2 regions of the Arthrobacter sp. B0316-1-20 genome follow, and region 1 is predicted to be linked to the other one. Evidence: riboswitches for the same ligand, from Rfam matches in the RefSeq annotation. Region 1 holds a riboswitch; the other holds the start of a gene.
The links. A riboswitch is a leader RNA that binds a small molecule or an ion and turns the genes downstream of it on or off. The one in region 1 is predicted to bind cyclic di-AMP.
Positions count from the first base shown of each region.

Region 2: another riboswitch for cyclic di-AMP. It lies ahead of AC5RW2_RS00740 (C40 family peptidase); the one in region 1 lies ahead of AC5RW2_RS13465 (M23 family metallopeptidase).

Region 1 is NZ_JBNHHC010000007.1:92,306-96,718, forward strand. Features, by position in the region: gene AC5RW2_RS13455 (very short patch repair endonuclease) at 1-327, opposite strand, end outside; gene AC5RW2_RS13460 (aldo/keto reductase) at 536-1,480, shown strand; gene AC5RW2_RS13465 (M23 family metallopeptidase) at 1,587-2,513, opposite strand; cyclic di-AMP (ydaO/yuaA leader) riboswitch at 2,518-2,691, opposite strand; gene AC5RW2_RS13470 (HNH endonuclease) at 2,832-3,446, opposite strand; gene AC5RW2_RS13475 (GlcG/HbpS family heme-binding protein) at 3,618-4,019, opposite strand; gene AC5RW2_RS13480 (FAD-binding dehydrogenase) at 4,398-4,413, shown strand, end outside.
Region 2 is NZ_JBNHHC010000001.1:152,250-156,662, forward strand. Features, by position in the region: gene AC5RW2_RS00735 (MDR family MFS transporter) at 1-1,375, opposite strand, end outside; gene AC5RW2_RS00740 (C40 family peptidase) at 1,757-2,665, opposite strand; cyclic di-AMP (ydaO/yuaA leader) riboswitch at 2,669-2,833, opposite strand; gene AC5RW2_RS00745 (LysR substrate-binding domain-containing protein) at 3,083-4,015, shown strand; gene AC5RW2_RS00750 (MFS transporter) at 4,091-4,413, opposite strand, start outside.

The sequences.
Region 1 (4,413 bases):
CAGTGCCGCCTCCTGGACCTTGTCCCGGGCGGCCGTCCGGGACCGTTTGGCCTCCCAAAACTCGGCGTTGGATTTCGGTGCATGCTGGCCGACCCGGCAGTCGTGGGCGTGCCAGAAGCAGCCGTTGACGAAGATGACTTTGCGGCGCCCAGCGAAGACCAGATCCGGTTTGCCCGGCAGCTTCTGGCCCCCGGCCCTGCCATGCAGGCGGTAGCGGTACCCTTTCGCGTGCAGCAGCCGCCGGACCACCAGCTCGGGCTGAGTATTCTTGCCGCGGATCTTGGCCATGTTGGCGCTGCGCTGCTGCGGAGTCAGCGAATCGGCCATGGATCAAGTCTAGGCTGCAGAGACAACGGAGCCGGGGGCCAGCAGCCGGTGGTCTTGCGGCCGGACGGGGATGTCGAGCCCGGGAAACATGAAGTTTTCCGCGTGACCGCGCTCTCATTCGCCACCGGAACGGCAGCCGCCGCACTATCCTTAAACGCTGATGCGGCGGACGAGGATCCGCAGCCTATCCATTTCGAAAGGACCCTCGATGCGCTTGATCGGCACCTCGGACCTCAAGATTTTCCCGCTCGCGCTGGGCGGCAACACCTTCGGCTGGACCTCCGACGAGCCCGGCTCGCAGCAGGTCCTGGATGCCTTCGCCGATGCAGGCGGCAATTTCATCGACACCGCTGATAGCTACTCCGCCTGGGTCCCAGGAAACACCGGCGGCGAGTCCGAACACATCATTGGCCGCTGGATGGCCGAGCGGAAGAACCGGGAGTCTATGGTCATTGCCACCAAGGTCGGTGGGCACCCGGAGCTTCAGGGCCTCTCGGCGGTGAACGTCGCCGCTGCCGCCGACGCGTCGCTGCAGCGGCTGGGCACCGACTACATTGATTTGTACTACGCCCATTACGACGACGAGAGCACGCCGCTGATCGAGGCGGCCGCTGCCTTCGATGCCTTGGTGAAGGAGGGCAAGGTCCGCCACGTCGGTCTGTCCAACCTGTCCCCGGAGCGGATCGCCGAGTGGATCGCCATCGCCCAGCAAAACGGCTTCGCGCTGCCGGTGGCACTGCAGCCGCATTACAACCTGGTGGCCCGCAAAGACTACGAGCAGGGCTACGCACCGCTGGCCAGGGAGCACAACCTCTCGGTCTTCCCCTACTACTCACTGGCCGCTGGCTTCCTGACCGGCAAGTACCACAGCAACGACGACGCCGACGCCAGCCCGCGTGGCGGCATGGTGGGGGATTACCTCACCGCGAACGGCTTTGCGGTGGTGGACGCCGTGGAAACGGTCGCCTCCTCCCGCGGAATCTCCATGACGACGGCGGCGCTCGCCTGGCTGCTCAGCAAGCCAGGTATCACCGCGCCGCTGGCCAGCGCCCGGACGCCGCAGCAGGTGCCGGATCTGATGGCTGCGGCGGACGTGGAGCTGACTGCCGACGAAATTTCTGCCCTGGACCAGGCCTCGCAGTCCTTCGCCTGAGCGCTCCGCTTCTGACGACGCCTGTAAAACGAGCGACGGCGATGCCCACCGTATAGGTGGGCATCGCCGTCGGGGTGGCGGAAGCTCCGCCGTCGTTGCTGGGGGCTTAGAGCCAGCCGGCCGGATCCACGGTCTGGCCGTCCTTCACAACCTCGAAGTGCAAGTGGCAGCCGGTGGAGTTGCCGGTGGTGCCCAACTCGCCGATGCGCTCGCCCTGGGCGACCTTCTGGCCCAGCGAAACGCCGATCGACTGCAGGTGGTTGTAGGTGGTCTTCAAGCCGCCGCTGTGCTGGACCACAATGCGGTTTCCGCCGCCGCCCACCTGCCAGCCTGCCTCAACCACCTTGCCGCCGTCGGAAGCGTTGACCGGGGTGCCGCAGCCCATCGCGTAGTCGATGCCGGTGTGCAGTTCGCCGGCCGCGCCAGTGATCGGATTAATGCGGTAGCCGAAGCCCGACGTCTGGTTCATGTTCGGAATGGGGGCCTCGAGGCTGCCGGTCGCGAAACCGGCGGTCTTGGCCTTGGCTGCGTCAACCTTCTTCGCTGCAGCGATGGCGGCTGCCTTCTTCTTAGCGGCAGCCTGGGCCTTGGCCTTCTTGTCCGCGGCGGCCTTCTTGTCGGCGGCTGCCTTCTTGTCCGCTGCAGCCTTCTTGGCAGCGGCTTCATCGGCCTTCTTGTTATCGGCGGATGCGGCGGTGGCCTTGGTCTCTTCTTCGGCGGCCTTGCTGGAAATGTCGGCTCGGAGGAACCGAAGGTCGACATCCTTAGCGGTCACGCTGAACGTGCTGTTGCTGGAAACGCGATCGGTGCGAACCAGCTCGTCCGAGTCGCCGGCATGGGCCACCGGGATGGCAATCACGGCAAGCATGCCGGCAGTTGCGGCAGCAATGCCCGCTTTGCGGGCAACTGAGCGAGCCGGATCGGACGTTTCAGCCCGGCGGCGGCCACTGGGATCGCCGGTACGGCGGGAGATCTGGGCAAGGGGCGACGTACGGATGTCGGAACGGCGACGACCGCGGACAGGGGTGTTCACAGGGTATTCCTCTCGTGCGCCTACGAAGTTAGCTGTCGGATTCGAGCGAGAGTTCACTCGGTCCTGCCGGCAAGGCTGCGGGAAGCTAGCCTGCCTCTGAGGACTTCACCCCAAGGTGCCCCCAAGCACCGTAAGTGGTTCCTCCGCCCCTGCCTTCGACATAAAGCTCGATATCTTAGGGTCCGCCGGCAGGGTTCGACGGGCGGACCTGGCACCTACCCCTATAGTAGGAACGTCTTCCAATTTACTGGAGCGACACGCAGCGTTACAACTTCGTTATCCGTGTTCCTTGTCACCAGAAGCGCTTTCGTTTGCCGCTCAGCCCATCAGCCACGCTGCCGTGTGCGTACGGCCGGATATCTCATTGCGTTCACCGGCCTGGACCGGAACACCGGTCGGAAAGTAGCTGGACCGCCGTTCTTCAAGCCGTCGCCGGGACTGCGGAGAAGGAATCGAGGTGCCTTTCCTTCGGTCGCAGTTCCTGCAGGCCGCCGCAAAATTGGTCATCACGGTGGCCCCGCCTTTCTGCCACGGGAAGAAGTGGTCGCCGGTGGTGGCTGGGTTCGGGCAACGGCGGTCCCGCCCAACCTCGAGTTCGCATTGGCCGCCGGCACGCGCCAAGCCTTCGCGGCGCTGCTCCTTGGTAAATTTGCGCAGCGGATCCCGGCGGCGCAGATCGCGGGATCGGCGGATGCGGGCGGCAATGCCGATAGCCAGCAAGAACACGACGGGCGGCCCCATCCAGCCCAGCACGGGCCAAGACTCCTGAAGCAACGGCTCGGGGCCGCCGCCAGCGAGAAACAGCCGGACCCCGGTCATCAGCCCGGTACCGAGCAGGACCGAGACGAGGGCGTAGGCCAGCCAAGCCAAGGCCGCCACGAAGGCCCACAGCGTGATCCGCCGCGACCAGTAGATCATCCCCAGTTCAGACATAAACCCATCCGAAGACCCCACGTTCCGCGAGTCCATCCGCCTAAGCTAGCCGGGGCACCCTGTGAATTCCATGGCTCCTGCCCGGCGGGCGGTGCTTACTGCCGGACACCCTTGAAGCCGCGAGAGTGTGCTCGCTTCTTGCGGCGGCCCGGAGGCCCGAACCGGTGCGACTTACAGCGCGGCCGCTCCAGCCTCGGCCACGGACTGGTCTTGCTCACCGGAGCCGCCACTGACGCCTATCGAACCCACCACGTGGCCGTCGCGGGAGAGTGGAAGGCCGCCGGCGAAGATCATGATCCGGCCATGGTTGCTGGCGTGGATGCCGTAGAACTGGTTGCCCGGCTGTGCGTTGTCGCCCAGGTCCTTGGTCTGAATGTCGAAGGCCCGGGAGGTGAAGGCCTTGTTGATCGAGATGTCGATGCTGCCCAGCCAAGCCCCGTCCATCCGCACATGCGAGACCAGGTTCCCACCGGCGTCGGCCACGGCAATGTTCATTGGTTGGCCGATTTCCGCGGCCTTGGCCTCCGCGGCGGCAATGACCCGACGCGCATCTTCCAGAGTGACAGTGTCCATGTTTGCTCCTTGATTGCAGGCCGCGGGGGCGGACCCATAGTGATGTCATCGTGGATTGAGCATGTACTGGTGGCGACACCGGCGTCGAAATCCGCGTAGCCCTTCGGTGCGTCCTCCAAGCGAATGTCTGCCGGATTGACGACTAGTCGCTATCGATCGCATCGACCTTGTCGGTCTCCTTGTGAGCGAACGCGTGATTGCTGCTCATGGAGGATCCTCTCTGCTCCGGACCGGAGCCAAGGGGTAGGTAGGAGCCACCGTAGCCCTCTTGCTGCCGGGCTGGCTAGGGCCAATCCAGCAGCGAATCCTGCGGGCGTTCCAGCGGTCAATCCGCACGGACCCTTGTGGGCCTGAACGCGAACCGCAAGGGTGGACTCCATGAGTGCGAACGCAG
Region 2 (4,413 bases), on a different contig from region 1:
CCGTCGTCGTTGCCGCACCTTCGGCGGAAAGAACGGCCGCCTGCATGGACATGACGGTGACGAACATGGCGGTGCCCGCTGCCCCGGCCACTTGCTGCACCGTGCCGATGACGGCGCTTCCGTGCGAGTACAGTTGCCGCCGCACCGACCCGAGACCAGCGGAAAACAGCGGCGTGAACAGCAGCGCCAGGCCGACGCTGAGCACGATGTGCGCCGCCAGCAGCGTCAGCGGGGCGGTGTCCTCGCTGACCGTGGAGAAGAACCAGAGCACGGCGCTGACTACCGCCGTTCCCGGCACCAGCAGCACCCTCGGGCCGAACCTGTCATAGAGCCGCCCGACGGCCGGGGCCAGCAGGCCCATCAACAGCCCGCCCGGCAGAAGCATCAGCCCGATCTGCAGCGGCTCGAGCCCCAGGACCTGCTGCATATATATAGGGAGCAAAATGATGGTGCCGAACAGTGCGGCCATGCTGACAGCCATCAGCCCGACGGACACGGAGAAGTTGCCGGAGTGGAAGGTCCGCAGGTCCAGTAACGCCCTGTCCGAGCGCTGCAGCCGAACCTGACGGAGCAGGAATACCAGCAGCCCCACGCCGCCGGCCGCAAACGCAACCCACATGGCGGCACCCGTGCCCGGCCCCGCCGTCGTTGTTCCGTGCCCCGCGCCGACCTGGCTGAGGCCGTAGATCAGCCCGCCGAAGCCGATGGCGGAGAGGGCCACGGACGGCAGGTCCAGCGGCACCGGCCGAGGCTCGGTCACGTTCTGGATCCGCCGGTTGCCCACCACCAGCATGGCCAGCGCGATCGGCAGCACCAGCCAGAACATCCAGCGCCAGGACAAGGTGTTGAGGATGATGCCGGAGATGGTCGGGCCGATGGCCGGCGCCACCGATATGACAATCGAGACGTTGCCCATCGTTTTGCCGCGGTCCTCGGCCGGCACCAGGTTCATCAGCGTGGTCATCAGCAGCGGCATCATGATCGCGGTGCCCGACGCCTGGACCACGCGGGCCACCAGCAGCACCTCGAACCCCGGAGCCAGCGCGGCCAGCAGCGTTCCCGCGGAGAACAGCGCCATCGAAGCGGTGAAAACTTGGCGCGTGGTGAAACGCTGCAGGAGGAATCCGGTCACCGGGATGACCACGGCCATCGCCAGCATGAACGCCGTGGTCAGCCACTGCGCCGCGCGGGCGCTGATGCCCAGGTCGTCCATCAGCTCGGTCAGCGCCACGGACATGATGGTCTCGTTCAGGATCACCACGAACGCAGAGACCAACAGGATGCCAATCACGCGCCGGTTCCGGCGCGTCTCATCAGCCGTCAGCCCGCTGCCCGTGGCAGACCCGGGCCGTGCCGAGGCTCTGTTCGTCGACATTTCTTTATTCACGGGAAGATCCTCGAGTGGAAATCGTGCTGTTGGGGGCGGCCGGAACAGCCCAAGATCGCCGGGCGCAGGCGGAGTAACAGCTTAACCTGCCCCCGCTGACTCCTATTCCCGGCGGTCAACCTCGAATAAACAACGACGCCGGTGCTCGCCGCCGGGCGGCAACCGCCTCCTGCGGGGGAGGGGGGCGCGCCAAATGGTTCCCCCACCGGTCCCCTTCAAGAGGACTCCCGCCGCGTAGTTAAAGTGGAGGGAAAGTCGCGCTTACGGGTTAAAAGAGGAGAAGCCCCGCCGGCGCAAGGCCGACGAGGCTTCCCTGTGATCCCGGACCGGCCGTTGGGGGAATAGCCGGTCCAGGAGTTTTAGGGGTGGTTACATCGTGTAGTAACCGGTAACGGGCATGGCGTTCACGTTGTGCACCATGGTGCCCTGGCTCGGGTTCAGGGCGCTGATCATTTTGCCGCCGCCCAGGTAGATGCCCACGTGGCCGCCGCCGTTCTGCACCACCAGGTCGCCCGGCTGCGGGTTGCTGGTCGGGGTCAGGGCGCCGCCCTGGTGCTGGCTGAGGCGGGGGAGGTCCACGCCGGCCTGGGCGTATACCCACTGGGTGAAGCCGGAGCAGTCCCAGCCGGCCGTGGAGGTGCCGCCCCAGACGTAGGGCGTGCCCTGGGCGGACAGGGCGATGTCCACGATGCTCTGGTTGCCACCGGTGGAGGCCGGCTTGATGTCGGCGCTGGCCAGCGAGACAGTCGCGGCGTCGGTCGACGCAGCCAGGGTCGTGGCGGCTCCGCCGCCGCCCTGCGCTGCCTGTCCGCCACCGGACTGGACGGACCCGGTCAGCGCGATCTGGTCGCCCGGGTAGATGATGGAGTACGCGCCCAGGCCGTTGATGGCCAGCACGTCCTGCACATTCTTGCCGTACTGGGCGGCAATCGTGCCCACCGTGTCGCCCGCGACCACGGTGTGCGTGGTGGCACCGGTAGCGGCACCGGCGTCGGCGGCCGAGCTGGTAACGGAAGCGCGCTCCACCTCGAAGCCGGCGTTGGCCGGAGCGGCAACGGTGTCCGTTGCATTGGCAGCGCCGTAGGTCGGGACCGTGACATCGGCGGCGGCATTGGCCGGCAGGCCGGCACCCAGCATCAGGCCACCGGCGGCGGTAACGACGGCGGCGCCGCGGCCGACGGTTCCGGCGCGGGACGAGACAGCCTGGGACAGACCGGCCACGGTGGTGTTGCGGACCGGGGTGGCACGGTGGCGTGCGCGATTGTTTTTGAGCAGCAAGAAGATACCTCTCCCAATGCCTGCGAGGTAAGCTGTCGGGTTCGGGTGGGAGTCACCCGGCCGTGCGGCAGCGCGGTAAGCACTCCATACGACTTAACCCCAAGAGCCCCAAGAGGGGCCCGGAATGTGGGTCCCCCGCCTCTGCCAGATGTCTAGCGAACGAACTCGGAAAGGCTGGCAGAGCTAGGCAATACCCTCCGAGGACATCGGCGCATGATCGCCGACGTGCTGAAAACATTACATAACGGTTCGGTAACTGTCCAAGCCCTGAAATTTACCTGTGGATAACCTGAGAGCCATCTTTCGGTCAGGAGCGAGCAACCCCCAGGCGGCCGTTGCACGCGTCCGTCACGGTACATCGGGCGCAACAATCGGCCGATTAAGCAGTCGCTGCGGGCTAACTTGTACGCTGGCAGAGTGGTGGACTTCACGCTTAAACAGCTTCAGTACTTTGTTGCAGTCGCTGACCACGGCTCAATCTCGGCCGCCGCGGCCGCCAGCCACATCTCTCAGGCGGCGATGTCCCAAGCGCTGACAGAGCTGGAGCGGATCGTCGGCGCGCAGCTGATGGTGCGGCACCGGTCCCGCGGAATCGCCCTGACCGGCGTCGGGCAGCAATTCCTGCGGGACGTCCGGAGCCTGGTCCGGCACGCCGACGACGTGCAGAACAGCATCATCGAGCGCCAGCAGGGGTTGGTCGGCCCGCTGGCCATCGGCTGTTACAGCACCCTGTCCGCCTTCTGGGTGCCGGTGATCAGCGAACGGTTCATCAAGCCGCATCCGCGCCTCACCGTGACCATGGAGGAAGGCGAGGCCGCCGAGCTGCAGCATCGGATGCAAGAGGGCTATCTGGACGCGGTGCTGACCCATACGCGGCACCTCTTGCCCGGCGTGCAGGCCCGCACCGTCAAGGAAGGCCGGCCCTACGTCCTGCTGGCTGCAAGCCACCCGCTGGCTTCGCGCAAAAGCGTCCGGCTCGCCGAGCTGGCCGAAGAGGACTTCGTCTCGCTGGACATCCCCACCGTGCGCGATAACCAGTTGGTCAATCTGCGGTTGTCCGGGCTGGATCCGAAGATTGCCTGGCGTTCGTCAAGTTTTGAGGCGGTGCGGGGCATGGTGGCGCGCGGCCTCGGCTACACCGTGCTGGTGCAGCGGCCGCCGGGCAATCACAGCTACGACGGGCTTCCCCTGGCCACGGTGGAAATCGACGGGCCGGTCGGTCACAGCGACATCTGTGTGGCCTACGCCAGCGTCACCCGGCCCAGCCTCAGGCTGCGGGCATTCCTGGATTTTTGCGCAGAGGTCGGCGGCGCTGCGGCGAGCGGCTGGGATGAGCACACGACGGCGTGATCCCGCTTAACCGCGACGGCGGCCGCTGCCTTGGGCAACGGCCGCCGCATGCCCGTTACGGCACGGCTGGAGGAACTACATGTTCTCCGCGGTCAGGTCCTGGTCCTTTCCTTCCTTGATCGCCAAGATGCACAGCCCTGCGAGGACGAACGCGCCGGCCCAGACTGTCGCCACCAGCCACAGCTCGCCGCCGGCCGCCAGCACCAGCCCGCTGGCGATCATGGGGGTAAAACCTGCGCCCAGCGTCGAGGAGAGCTGGTAGACCAGCGAGGCGCCGGTGTAGCGCATCCGGGTCGGGAACAGCTCGGCGGTGAACGCCCCGAACGGTCCGAAGATCGTGCCCTGGATGACTCCGTTGGCCAGGAACAGCCCGATCGCGAACAGCCACAGCGTCCCGA